One region of the Pseudomonas sp. TE3911 genome, then DNA from elsewhere that is predicted to be linked to it. Evidence: predicted binding sites of a transcription regulator. Region 1 holds the regulator's gene; the other holds the start of a gene.
What was found. Region 1 encodes sigma-54, which starts transcription at its own class of promoters, with help from an activator protein. Its sites were predicted from a motif close to ANTGGCATNNANNTTGCTNT; they were not measured.

Region 1 (5,040 bases):
GCAGAATCGCATTGTGCTGATCGACCAGGCCAAGGTGCTCAGCCCCGATGGCAACTCCACGGAAGGTGAAAAGATCACCTATGACACCGTGAAACAGATCGCTAACGCCGGTCGTGCCAATGGCAGCAAGGTCACCGCACCGCGCCCACGCATCGACATGGTTATCCAGCCGAAGAAGAAGGCCGAGTAATGGCAACCCTGAAAGCCCAGCATCTGGCCAAGGCCTATAAAAGCCGTCAGGTCGTGCGCGACGTCAGCCTGTCGATCGACAGCGGCCAGATCGTCGGCTTGCTCGGCCCCAACGGCGCAGGCAAGACCACATGCTTCTACATGATTGTTGGCCTGGTCCAGGCGGATCAGGGTCGCGTACTGATCGACGATCTGGATGTCAGCCACCAGCCAATGCACGGTCGTGCACGCGCGGGTATCGGCTATCTTCCTCAAGAAGCATCGATCTTCCGCAAACTGTCAGTTGCCGACAACATTATGGCCATCCTTGAAACTCGCAAGGAACTGGACCGTGACGGCCGCCGACAGGAGCTGGAAAGCCTGCTGCAGGAATTCCATATCAACCACATTCGCGACAACCTTGGCATGAGCCTGTCCGGTGGTGAGCGGCGTCGCGTGGAAATCGCCCGCGCCCTGGCCACTGCCCCCAAGTTCATTCTGCTGGACGAACCGTTTGCCGGCGTCGACCCTATCTCGGTTGGCGACATCAAGCAGATCATCCATCACCTCAAGGCCAAGGGCATCGGTGTACTGATCACCGATCACAACGTGCGTGAGACCCTCGATATCTGCGAAACCGCGTATATCGTCAACGATGGTCAACTGATCGCAGAAGGCGACTCCGCCACCATCCTGGCCAACGAACTGGTCAAGGAAGTGTACCTGGGTCACGAGTTTCGCCTGTAAAGCCGCCTGCACAAACAAGGCGGTGGCAGGTCGTTTGCCTGATGCGCGGGAGTCAATGAAAACCTCCGGTTTTTTATTGTTACCGCGCTCTAGGCAAAGCCCTCGATATCAGGCATATAATTTGCTTATGTTTGGCGCTCACGCGCCCTGTCGTGGATGGCGCGTTGCGCCGGCGAATAAGGTGTTAAGCCCCTGCCATGAAACCATCGCTAGTCCTAAGAATGGGCCAGCAGCTGACGATGACACCGCAGCTGCAACAGGCCATCCGCCTGCTCCAATTGTCGACCCTGGACCTGCAACAGGAAATCCAGGAGGCCCTGGAGTCTAATCCGATGCTCGAACGCCAGGAAGAAGGCGACGACTTCGATAATGCAGACCCGTTGGCCGACAACATCGAGCAAAAGCCCAACGCAGACGTGCAGGAACCGTCCTACCAGGAAACCGCCCCTACGGTGGATAACCTTGAGGAAGGCGATTGGAACGAACGCATTCCCAACGAGCTTCCCGTAGACACTGCTTGGGAAGACGTCTACCAGACCAGCGCCAGCAGCCTGCCCAGCAACGACGATGATGAGTGGGACTTCACTACCCGCACGTCCGCCGGCGAAAGTCTGCAGAGCCATTTGTTGTGGCAGCTGAACCTCGCGCCGATGTCGGACACCGATCGCCTGATCGCCGTCACCCTGATCGATTGCATCAATAACCAAGGCTATCTGGACGAGACACTCGAAGAGATTCTTGAGGCCTTCGACCCCGAACTAGATATCGAACTGGACGAAATCGAAGCCGTCCTGCACCGCATCCAGCAATTTGAGCCCGCGGGTATTGGTGCGCGCACCCTTAGCGAATGCCTGCAGCTGCAACTGCGCCAGCTGCCCGCCAAGACCCCATGGCTCGCCGAGGCCCAGCGCCTGGTCACCGACTACATCGACCTGCTCGGCAGCCGCGATTACAGCCAACTGATGCGTCGCATGAAGCTCAAGGAAGACGATCTGCGCCAGGTCATCGAGCTGGTGCAAAGCCTCAACCCGCGTCCCGGCTCGCAGATCGAGTCCAGCGAGGCCGAATACGTAGTTCCTGACGTGATCGTGCGCAAGGACAACGAGCGCTGGCTGGTGGAGCTTAACCAGGAGTCAGTGCCACGCCTGCGAGTCAACCCGCAATATGCAGGTTTCGTGCGACGCGCCGACACCAGTGCCGACAACACCTTCATGCGCAACCAGTTGCAGGAGGCGCGCTGGTTCATCAAGAGCCTGCAAAGCCGTAACGAAACCCTGATGAAAGTCGCCACGCAGATCGTCGAGCATCAGCGCGGCTTCCTGGAATACGGCGATGAAGCGATGAAGCCTTTGGTTCTGCACGATATCGCCGAAGCGGTAGGCATGCACGAGTCGACGATTTCCCGCGTTACCACGCAAAAATTCATGCATACCCCACGGGGTATTTATGAGTTGAAATACTTTTTCTCCAGCCATGTCAGCACCTCAGAAGGCGGCGAATGCTCGTCCACGGCAATCCGCGCAATCATCAAAAAACTGGTTGCCGCGGAAAATCAGAAAAAGCCGTTGAGTGACAGCAAGATCGCTGGTTTACTGGAGGCACAAGGCATTCAGGTCGCCCGTCGAACCGTCGCCAAGTACCGCGAATCCCTTGGGATCGCGCCTTCCAGCGAGCGTAAGCGTTTGATGTGACGGGCGGGCCACAGCGTTCCAGTGGCGGGTATTCCTACCCGCCGCTTTATGCACTGGCAACGAAGGAGAAGCTGTATGCAAGTCAACATCAGTGGACACCATGTAGAAGTCACCCCTCCCCTGCGCGAATATGTCGAGCAGAAGCTGAAAAGGCTTGAGGGTCATTTTGACAAGATCACCAATGTGCAAGTGATCATGAAGGTCGACAAGCTTCAGCAGAAAATCGAAGCGACCCTACAGATTCCCGGTGGCGAAGTAGTCGCCAACGCCGAGCATGAAGACATGTATGCATCAATCGATGCCTTGACTGACAAGCTCGACCGCCAACTTAAAAAGCATAAGGAAAAGCAGCAGAGCCTTCTTCAGGGCACAGGCCGCTAACACTCCCCACCCATGATTCGACTTGAAACCATCCTGACCCCCGGCCGTTCCCTCGTGAACGTGCCGGGCGGTAGCAAGAAGAAAGCCCTCGAACAAATTGCCAACCTGATCAGCAGCCAAGTGCCTGAACTGGAGATGCAAGATGTCTTCGAGGCTCTGATTGCCCGTGAAAAACTGGGTTCCACCGGTTTTGGTAACGGCATCGCCATTCCTCACTGTCGCCTCAAAGGCTGTGAGACACCTGTCAGCGCGCTGCTGCACTTGGACGCGCCTATCGATTTCGATGCCATTGATGGCGCCCCGGTCGACCTGCTGTTTGTTCTGTTGGTCCCACAGGCCGCCACCGATGCGCACTTGGAACTGCTTCGGCAGATCGCCAGCATGCTCGACCGCAAAGAAGTACGCGACAAACTGCGCAGTGCCGGCAGCAATGAGGCGCTGTACCAAGTTGTCCTGGATGAGCAAAACGGGCAGTAATCATGCGTTTGATCATCGTCAGCGGCCGCTCCGGCTCGGGTAAAAGTACCGCCCTCAACGTTCTTGAGGACAACGGCTTCTATTGCATCGATAACCTGCCGGCCGGCCTACTGCCGGAGTTGGCGGAACGCGCTCTTATCCACACCGAGCTGGCGCAACCTCTGGTTGCCGTTTCGATCGACGCCCGCAACCTACCCAGCCACCTCTCTCGGTTCCCGGAACTGTTGGAAGAAGTGCGCGCCAAGCATATTCATTGTGATGTGCTGTACCTGGACGCCGATGAAGAGACGCTGCTCAAACGCTTCTCCGAAACCCGTCGACGCCACCCCCTCAGCAGCCCTCACCGTTCTCTGGCTGAAGCCATCGAGGACGAAACCAAGTTGCTGGGGCCGATCATTGACCTCGCCGACCTTAAGATCAACACCACCGGCCTTAACCTTTACCAGCTGCGCGATGCCATCAAGCTGCGCCTGCTGAACCAACCGGAGCCTGGCACGGCGTTTCTCGTCGAGTCTTTTGGCTTCAAACGTGGCATGCCGGTGGATGCCGATCTGGTGTTCGACGTGCGCTGCCTGCCCAACCCCTACTGGAAGCCAGAGTTACGCGACCAATCAGGGCTGGACCTGCCTGTGGCTGAGTACCTAGCCGCGCAGCCGGATGTGGAGGAGATGTTCCAGGACATTTCCAGCTATCTGCTCAAGTGGCTGCCGCGCTTTGCCGCGAGCAACCGGGCCTATGTCACTATTGCCATTGGATGCACCGGCGGTCATCACCGTTCGGTATACCTGACCGAGCGCTTGGGCCAAGCACTGCAACAAACCCTCAAGAACGTCCAGGTTCGCCACCGCGACCTTAGCTGAAAGGAACACCTGCGCGATGCCCGCTCTGGAAATTGAAATCATCAACAAGTTGGGCTTGCACGCCCGCGCCTCGGCCAAGTTTGTCGGAGTAGCCGGGCAGTTCCCCTGCCAGATCAGGGCTGGACGCACACCTGAAAGCATGGTCGACGGCAAAAGCATCATGGCAATGATGATGCTGGCGGCCGGCAAAGGCACCAAAATTCATTTGAAGACCGAAGGCGAGCAAGACCAGGAAGCGATGGAAGCTCTGGTGGCGTTGATCAACAACTACTTTGATGAGGGTGAGTAACCTCACCCTTTGACACAAACGTGAAGCCGCAACGGCTTCACCCCAATGCGGTATCCATCGCCATCATCAAGCAAAATCCAATGCAGAGCCCCAAGCTGGCGAGCTTTTCGTGGCCATTGCGCCGCGACTCCGGGATCACCTCATGGGTCACTACCAACAGCATCGCCCCGGCAGCCAGCGCCAGCCCCAAAGGCAACAACACCTCGGCCAGGCTCACCAGCCAAGCGCAGAGCACGGCAAACACCGGTTCCACCAAGCCTGAAGCAGCACCAATCAGGAATGCCTTGGCCCGCGACATCCCTGCCCCGGCCAACACCAACGCAATCACAAGACCTTCGGGCACATCCTGCAAGGCGATGCCCATGGCCAAGCTGCCGGCATCCGGCATGCCGCCGCCGGCGGAGACGCCAACCGCCATGCCTTCCGG
Region 2 (5,040 bases), 3.9 Mb from region 1:
CGGTCGACCGTTGAGGCCGGGCAGGCTGGCAAGGATCTGGTCGATTTCTTCACTGCAGGCGCGCAGCGAGCGCGGCACATCGGCGCGTAACAGCAATAATTCGGCGACTTGCCGGGCGCCAGGGGCGTCGCGATAGATCTCGGTGTAGGCCTCGAACGACGACAACGCCCGCAGCAAGGCACTCCATTGATAGTAGGCGTGGGCCGTGCCATCGGTGACGGCTTCAGCACGGTCGCCGGCCATTTCATAGCGCGCATCAAGCAAACGCAGGGTGTTGTCAGCGCGTTCGATAAAGGTGCCCAAACGAATGAAACGGAATGCATCGTTGCGCATGATGGTGCCGTAGGTCGCCCCTCGAAACAGATGGGAGCGTTCCTTAACCCACTCACAGAAGCGACTCATACCGTAGCGGCTGAGACCTTGCTGAGCGATATCGCGAATATCCAACCAAGTGGCGTTGATGTTTTCCCACATGTCGGCGGTAATTCGCCCACGCACCGCATGGGCGCTGGCCCGCGCCGAGCCGAGGCAACTGTAGATGCTCGCCGGGTTGGCCGCGTCCAGGGCAAAGAAGTGCAGCAGGCGTTCGGCATGCAATTCACCGTGGCGCTCGCGGTAATCATCCAGGGTGCCGGTGATCAGCAGCGGCATGGCTAATTCATGCAGGCCATCGCCGCGCCCATCCTGAGGCATCAGCGACAGCGAATAACTGACATCGAGCATGCGCGCGAGGTTTTCCGCACGCTCCAGATAGCGCGACATCCAATACAAATCCGAGGCAGTTCTACTCAACATGGCATTCAGTCCTCAACCACCCAGGTGTCTTTGGTGCCGCCGCCCTGGGACGAGTTGACCACCAACGAACCTTCGCGCAGCGCCACGCGGGTCAAGCCGCCCGGCACCACACGGGTTTCCTTGCCGGACAGCACAAACGGGCGCAGGTCAATGTGGCGCGGGGCGATACCGTTTTCGACAAAGGTCGGGCAGGTGGATAAACAGAGCGTCGGCTGTGCGATATAGGCATGAGGCTTGGCTTTGATTCGCGCCCGGAACGCTTCGATTTCAGCCGCCGTGGACGCCGGCCCCACCAACATCCCGTAGCCGCCGGAGCCTTGGGTTTCCTTGACCACCAGGTCCGGCAGGTTGGCCAGTACGTGGGACAATTCGTCAGGCTTGCGGCATTGAAAGGTAGGAACGTTCTTTAGGATCGGTTCTTCATCCAGATAGAAACGGATCATCTCGGTAACGAAGGGGTACACCGACTTGTCATCCGCCACCCCGGTGCCGATGGCGTTGGCCAGCACCACGTTGCCGGAGCGATAGGCCGCCAGTAGGCCCGGCACACCGAGCATGGAATCCGGGTTGAAGGCCAGCGGGTCGAGGAACGCGTCATCGAGACGGCGGTAGATCACGTCCACCGCCTTAGGTCCGTCAGTGGTGCGCATGAAGACGCGGTCATCACGTACGAACAGATCGGCGCCCTCCACCAGTTCCACACCCATTTCCCGGGCAAGGAACGCATGTTCAAAGAACGCGCTGTTGAAGCGCCCCGGCGTCAGCACCACCACGCTGGGGTTATCCAAAGGACTGGAGCTTTTAAGGGTGTCGAGCAACAGGTTGGGATAGTGGTCGATGGGCGCGATGCGCTGGGCGGCGAACAGTTCGGGGAACAGGCGCATCATCATCTTGCGGTCTTCGAGCATGTAGCTCACGCCGCTCGGTGTGCGCAGGTTGTCTTCAAGCACGTAGTAAGTGCCGTCGCCATCGCGTACGAGGTCGACCCCGGAGACGTGGGAATACAGGTCGCGATGCAGGTCCAGACCCTGCATCGCCAACTGGTATTGCTCGTTAGCCAGCACCTGTTCGGCGGGGATGATCCCAGCCTTGATGATGCGTTGCTCGTGGTACAGGTCGGCAAGGAACATGTTCAGCGCCTTGACCCTTTGGATACAGCCGCGCTCCACAATTCGCCACTCACTGGCGGGGATACTGCGAGGGATGGTGTCGAAAGGAATGAGGCGTTCGGTGCCCTGCTCGTCGCCATAAAGCGTGAAGGTGATACCGGCGCGATGAAACAGCAAATCGGCTTCACGCCGGCGCTGGGCCAGCAGTTCTGCAGGGGTCTCGGCTAACCAGCGGGCGAACTCGCGGTAATGGGGGCGGACCTGCCCCGCTCCATCGTACATTTCGTCGTAATAAGTGCGGATCATGCCGTACTCCTTGTCACCCGGACGCAAGAACCATCGCAAGGCCCGTGCCAGCGGCATAAACACTTAAAAATCAGTGAGTTAAATAAAATCGAAGCGCTGATCGCACCGTCCTGGTGCGCAGAACGCCCGTCGTATTGCTGCACGCTTCATCGCAATGCAGGCTTTGACTATCAACAGCATAGCCAGAGTTGATTTCACTGCCCGACGAAGGGTGCGGATAATCGCCTCCATCAGCTGAACAGGATCTTTCCTACAGCTTTACCCCTTGCACACTCGGTACCGTGACAGCTCGTGTACTGACTGACTCCTAAGGTCTTCCCTTTCAGCCATCCTTTTAGGATGGCTTTTTTTTTGGTGCACGAAAAGGCAGCGCAAGTTCCAGGAATTTTCTCGCAACCCATACAAAATCGGCCGACCCGAAGGTCAGCCGATACGCTGCGTTACTCATACAATTGCGCTACATGGGTAACCCACGCACCTCCTGCTTGACGCCCCATCCTTCGATGATCCCGCCCAGCGGCTCGACCACCGCCTCAAAGTCCTGCTCGAAGTCTCCTATGCCGTCGTAGGTGGCGAACATGATTTTGCTCAGTTCCAGGTACCAGGCGCCATCGTCGCGCGCGCTGACCTGGGCATTCAGTGATTCTCCACGAAACTCACCCGCAGCCCTGCGCGCCCGTTCCTCATCCGGGAAAATGGCGTAGAACTCGATGGGGTGGAAGCGTGAAAAGTCGAAGCCGCCCTCTTTCATGCGGCGCAGAACGTTGGTGCTGATGTCTTCTTGATAGGCTGTGCTCATGAAACGTCCTCCTCAAACTGATGGATAGACTTTCCGTGCTTCCCAAAGCCCCGCGCGCTGCTGGCGCGGGCACCACGGCAATAACATCACCGCAGGAAAACAAGCATGTAGCTGACAAGACCAGACCTTAGCGATTCATTCGCTGATCTCACTTGCAGAGTAGCGCGAAGCTATCACCTCCACCAGAGGCGCATGGATGGCATAGCGGGAATGTTCAGACGGCGGGCGAGATATCGAGGATCTGGATACTGTTCTGGTCTTTCAGGATCTTGACCGTAGGCTCGGGCTTGCGGCCCTCCAGGTCATTGAGGTCGAGTTCTGCTGCGACGGGGACCAACTTGTTGCGAATCATGTGTGCCGCATCTTCGAGGCTGGGCTTTTGGTCGCAGGTGAACTGCTCCACGGACTGGACGCCGTGATCATCAACGAAGGTAATCTGCCACTTTTGCATCGGTGCCTCCTCGATAAAACCCGTGTTTGGGCTTACAACTATCTGGACCTTGAGGGCTCGGAAAACGTTCCGCTCAAGTCCGGAGACACCTGATCAACTGCACTTATTTTTCAGCGTGTTCTTTCAAGGCTTTCAAAGTGTTGAACGGCGCGTCCACCACAAACTTGTTCGCCAACCACGAAGGCACGCTGCCGCCCGGCTCGGTGTGAACCTGATAAGTGACTTCGGTTTCATTGGCGCCTTTAGGCACCAGCTTCCAGAAACCCTCAACCTGGGCAACACGCACGTAACCTTTCTCTTCAGGCTTGTAGGTAGGCACGCCCTGCAACTTGCGGGTCACGCTGCCATCGGCGTCCTTGGTGGTGGTGACATGGATATACGAATCGCGATCGGTCACCGGGAACGGCGCCTTGAACTGGGTGTAGGTCCAGGCCTCATCGCCTTTCCTGTCCACCAACTTCTGGGATTTACACTCATGAATCCATGAACAGGCGCCTGCCACATCTTCCTGCAGGGCCTGGATCTTGGCCACGGGGGCCTTGATCACGGTCACACCGCGATACGCCTTGTACTTGGAGCCGGCAATTTCGCTCAGGGAAATCTTGATACCGTCCTCATCCTTCGCGACTTGCCAATCCTCAGCCTGGGCAGTGGCAGCGAACAACACCGTAAACCCGCACAGCACAGCCATTCGTTTCAGCGAACCCATTGTTGTATTCCTTATTGTTGAAGTTCCGATAGTAAAGCCCATCAAGCCGCCGTCATCTGCTCCCACCAGCCGATCAACCGGATCGCGTCGGCTTGGTCGGTGCCGCAGACATCGATATCCGCCTTGAAATCACTGCACACCGCCGGGCGCTCCGGTTGGCCGAACAGTTGGCACAGCTGTTCGACCGACAGGTGCAGGCAGCGTTCGCCCGCCGGTTTGCCATGGGGCATTCCGGGTAATGGCGAACTGATGGAGGGAGCGATGCAGCAAGCGCCACAGCCTTCACGGCAATTCATGACCAGCAGGTCCTCGACGACTCAATAGGGATGGCCGGGCTAGAGTACGCCCTTAAACAGCCGTTTTAAAATGGTCTAACAGGGGTTTTTCGCATAAAAAAAACATGACTGACCAGTCTGCGACAGATGGTCATTGGCCTGCGTCACGTCGATGGGAAACGTTTATTGCTTGAACTCGAATTCCAGCGCGGCACCTTCCACGTCACGGCGCTCTTCGTTCCGCAGTTGTAGCTTCATCTCATTGCTGAGCAGACGGCCATTGATCTGGAAGGCACTGTTGTCGGTGGGCTTTTCGCCAAACATTGGCGGCAGCAACGGCACGCTCTGGGGCTTGGGCATGGTGCCGAGGGGCTGCAGGTGCCTGACCATGTCCGACGGCAGCGAAAGATCCAACTGTGCCGGTGGCAGCTTGGTCTGTGCCACTTCCTGGGCTGACTTGGACTTTTTCGCCTTCGCTGCACGCTTTTTCGCCGTGGCGGCTTGTTTCTTCGTAACGGAGGCTTGCTTGGCGGGGCTTGGTTTCTTTGCCGGAGCGTTCTGCTCGGTAGTGGCAGCAGGCTTATTTTCAGTCACAG

Region 2: ACVWXD_RS02745 (circularly permuted type 2 ATP-grasp protein) is a predicted target of sigma-54. The motif match lies at 2,243-2,262, and genes of this name have one in related genera.

What each region holds. Positions count from the first base shown of each region.
Region 1 is NZ_JBSSFP010000001.1:4,434,337-4,439,376, forward strand. It holds gene lptA (lipopolysaccharide transport periplasmic protein LptA) at 1-190, shown strand, start outside; gene lptB (LPS export ABC transporter ATP-binding protein) at 190-915, shown strand; gene ACVWXD_RS20150 (RNA polymerase factor sigma-54) at 1,113-2,606, shown strand; gene hpf (ribosome hibernation-promoting factor, HPF/YfiA family) at 2,682-2,987, shown strand; gene ptsN (PTS IIA-like nitrogen regulatory protein PtsN) at 3,000-3,464, shown strand; gene rapZ (RNase adapter RapZ) at 3,467-4,324, shown strand; gene ACVWXD_RS20170 (HPr family phosphocarrier protein) at 4,341-4,613, shown strand; gene ACVWXD_RS20175 (ZIP family metal transporter) at 4,651-5,040, opposite strand, start outside.
Region 2 is NZ_JBSSFP010000001.1:575,192-580,231, reverse strand. It holds gene ACVWXD_RS02750 (alpha-E domain-containing protein) at 1-795, opposite strand, end outside; gene ACVWXD_RS02745 (circularly permuted type 2 ATP-grasp protein) at 801-2,210, opposite strand; gene ACVWXD_RS02740 (ribonuclease E inhibitor RraB) at 2,668-3,009, opposite strand; gene ACVWXD_RS02735 (hypothetical protein) at 3,224-3,460, opposite strand; gene ACVWXD_RS02730 (START domain-containing protein) at 3,564-4,169, opposite strand; gene ACVWXD_RS02725 (YkgJ family cysteine cluster protein) at 4,211-4,465, opposite strand; gene ACVWXD_RS02720 (translation initiation factor 2) at 4,628-5,040, opposite strand, start outside.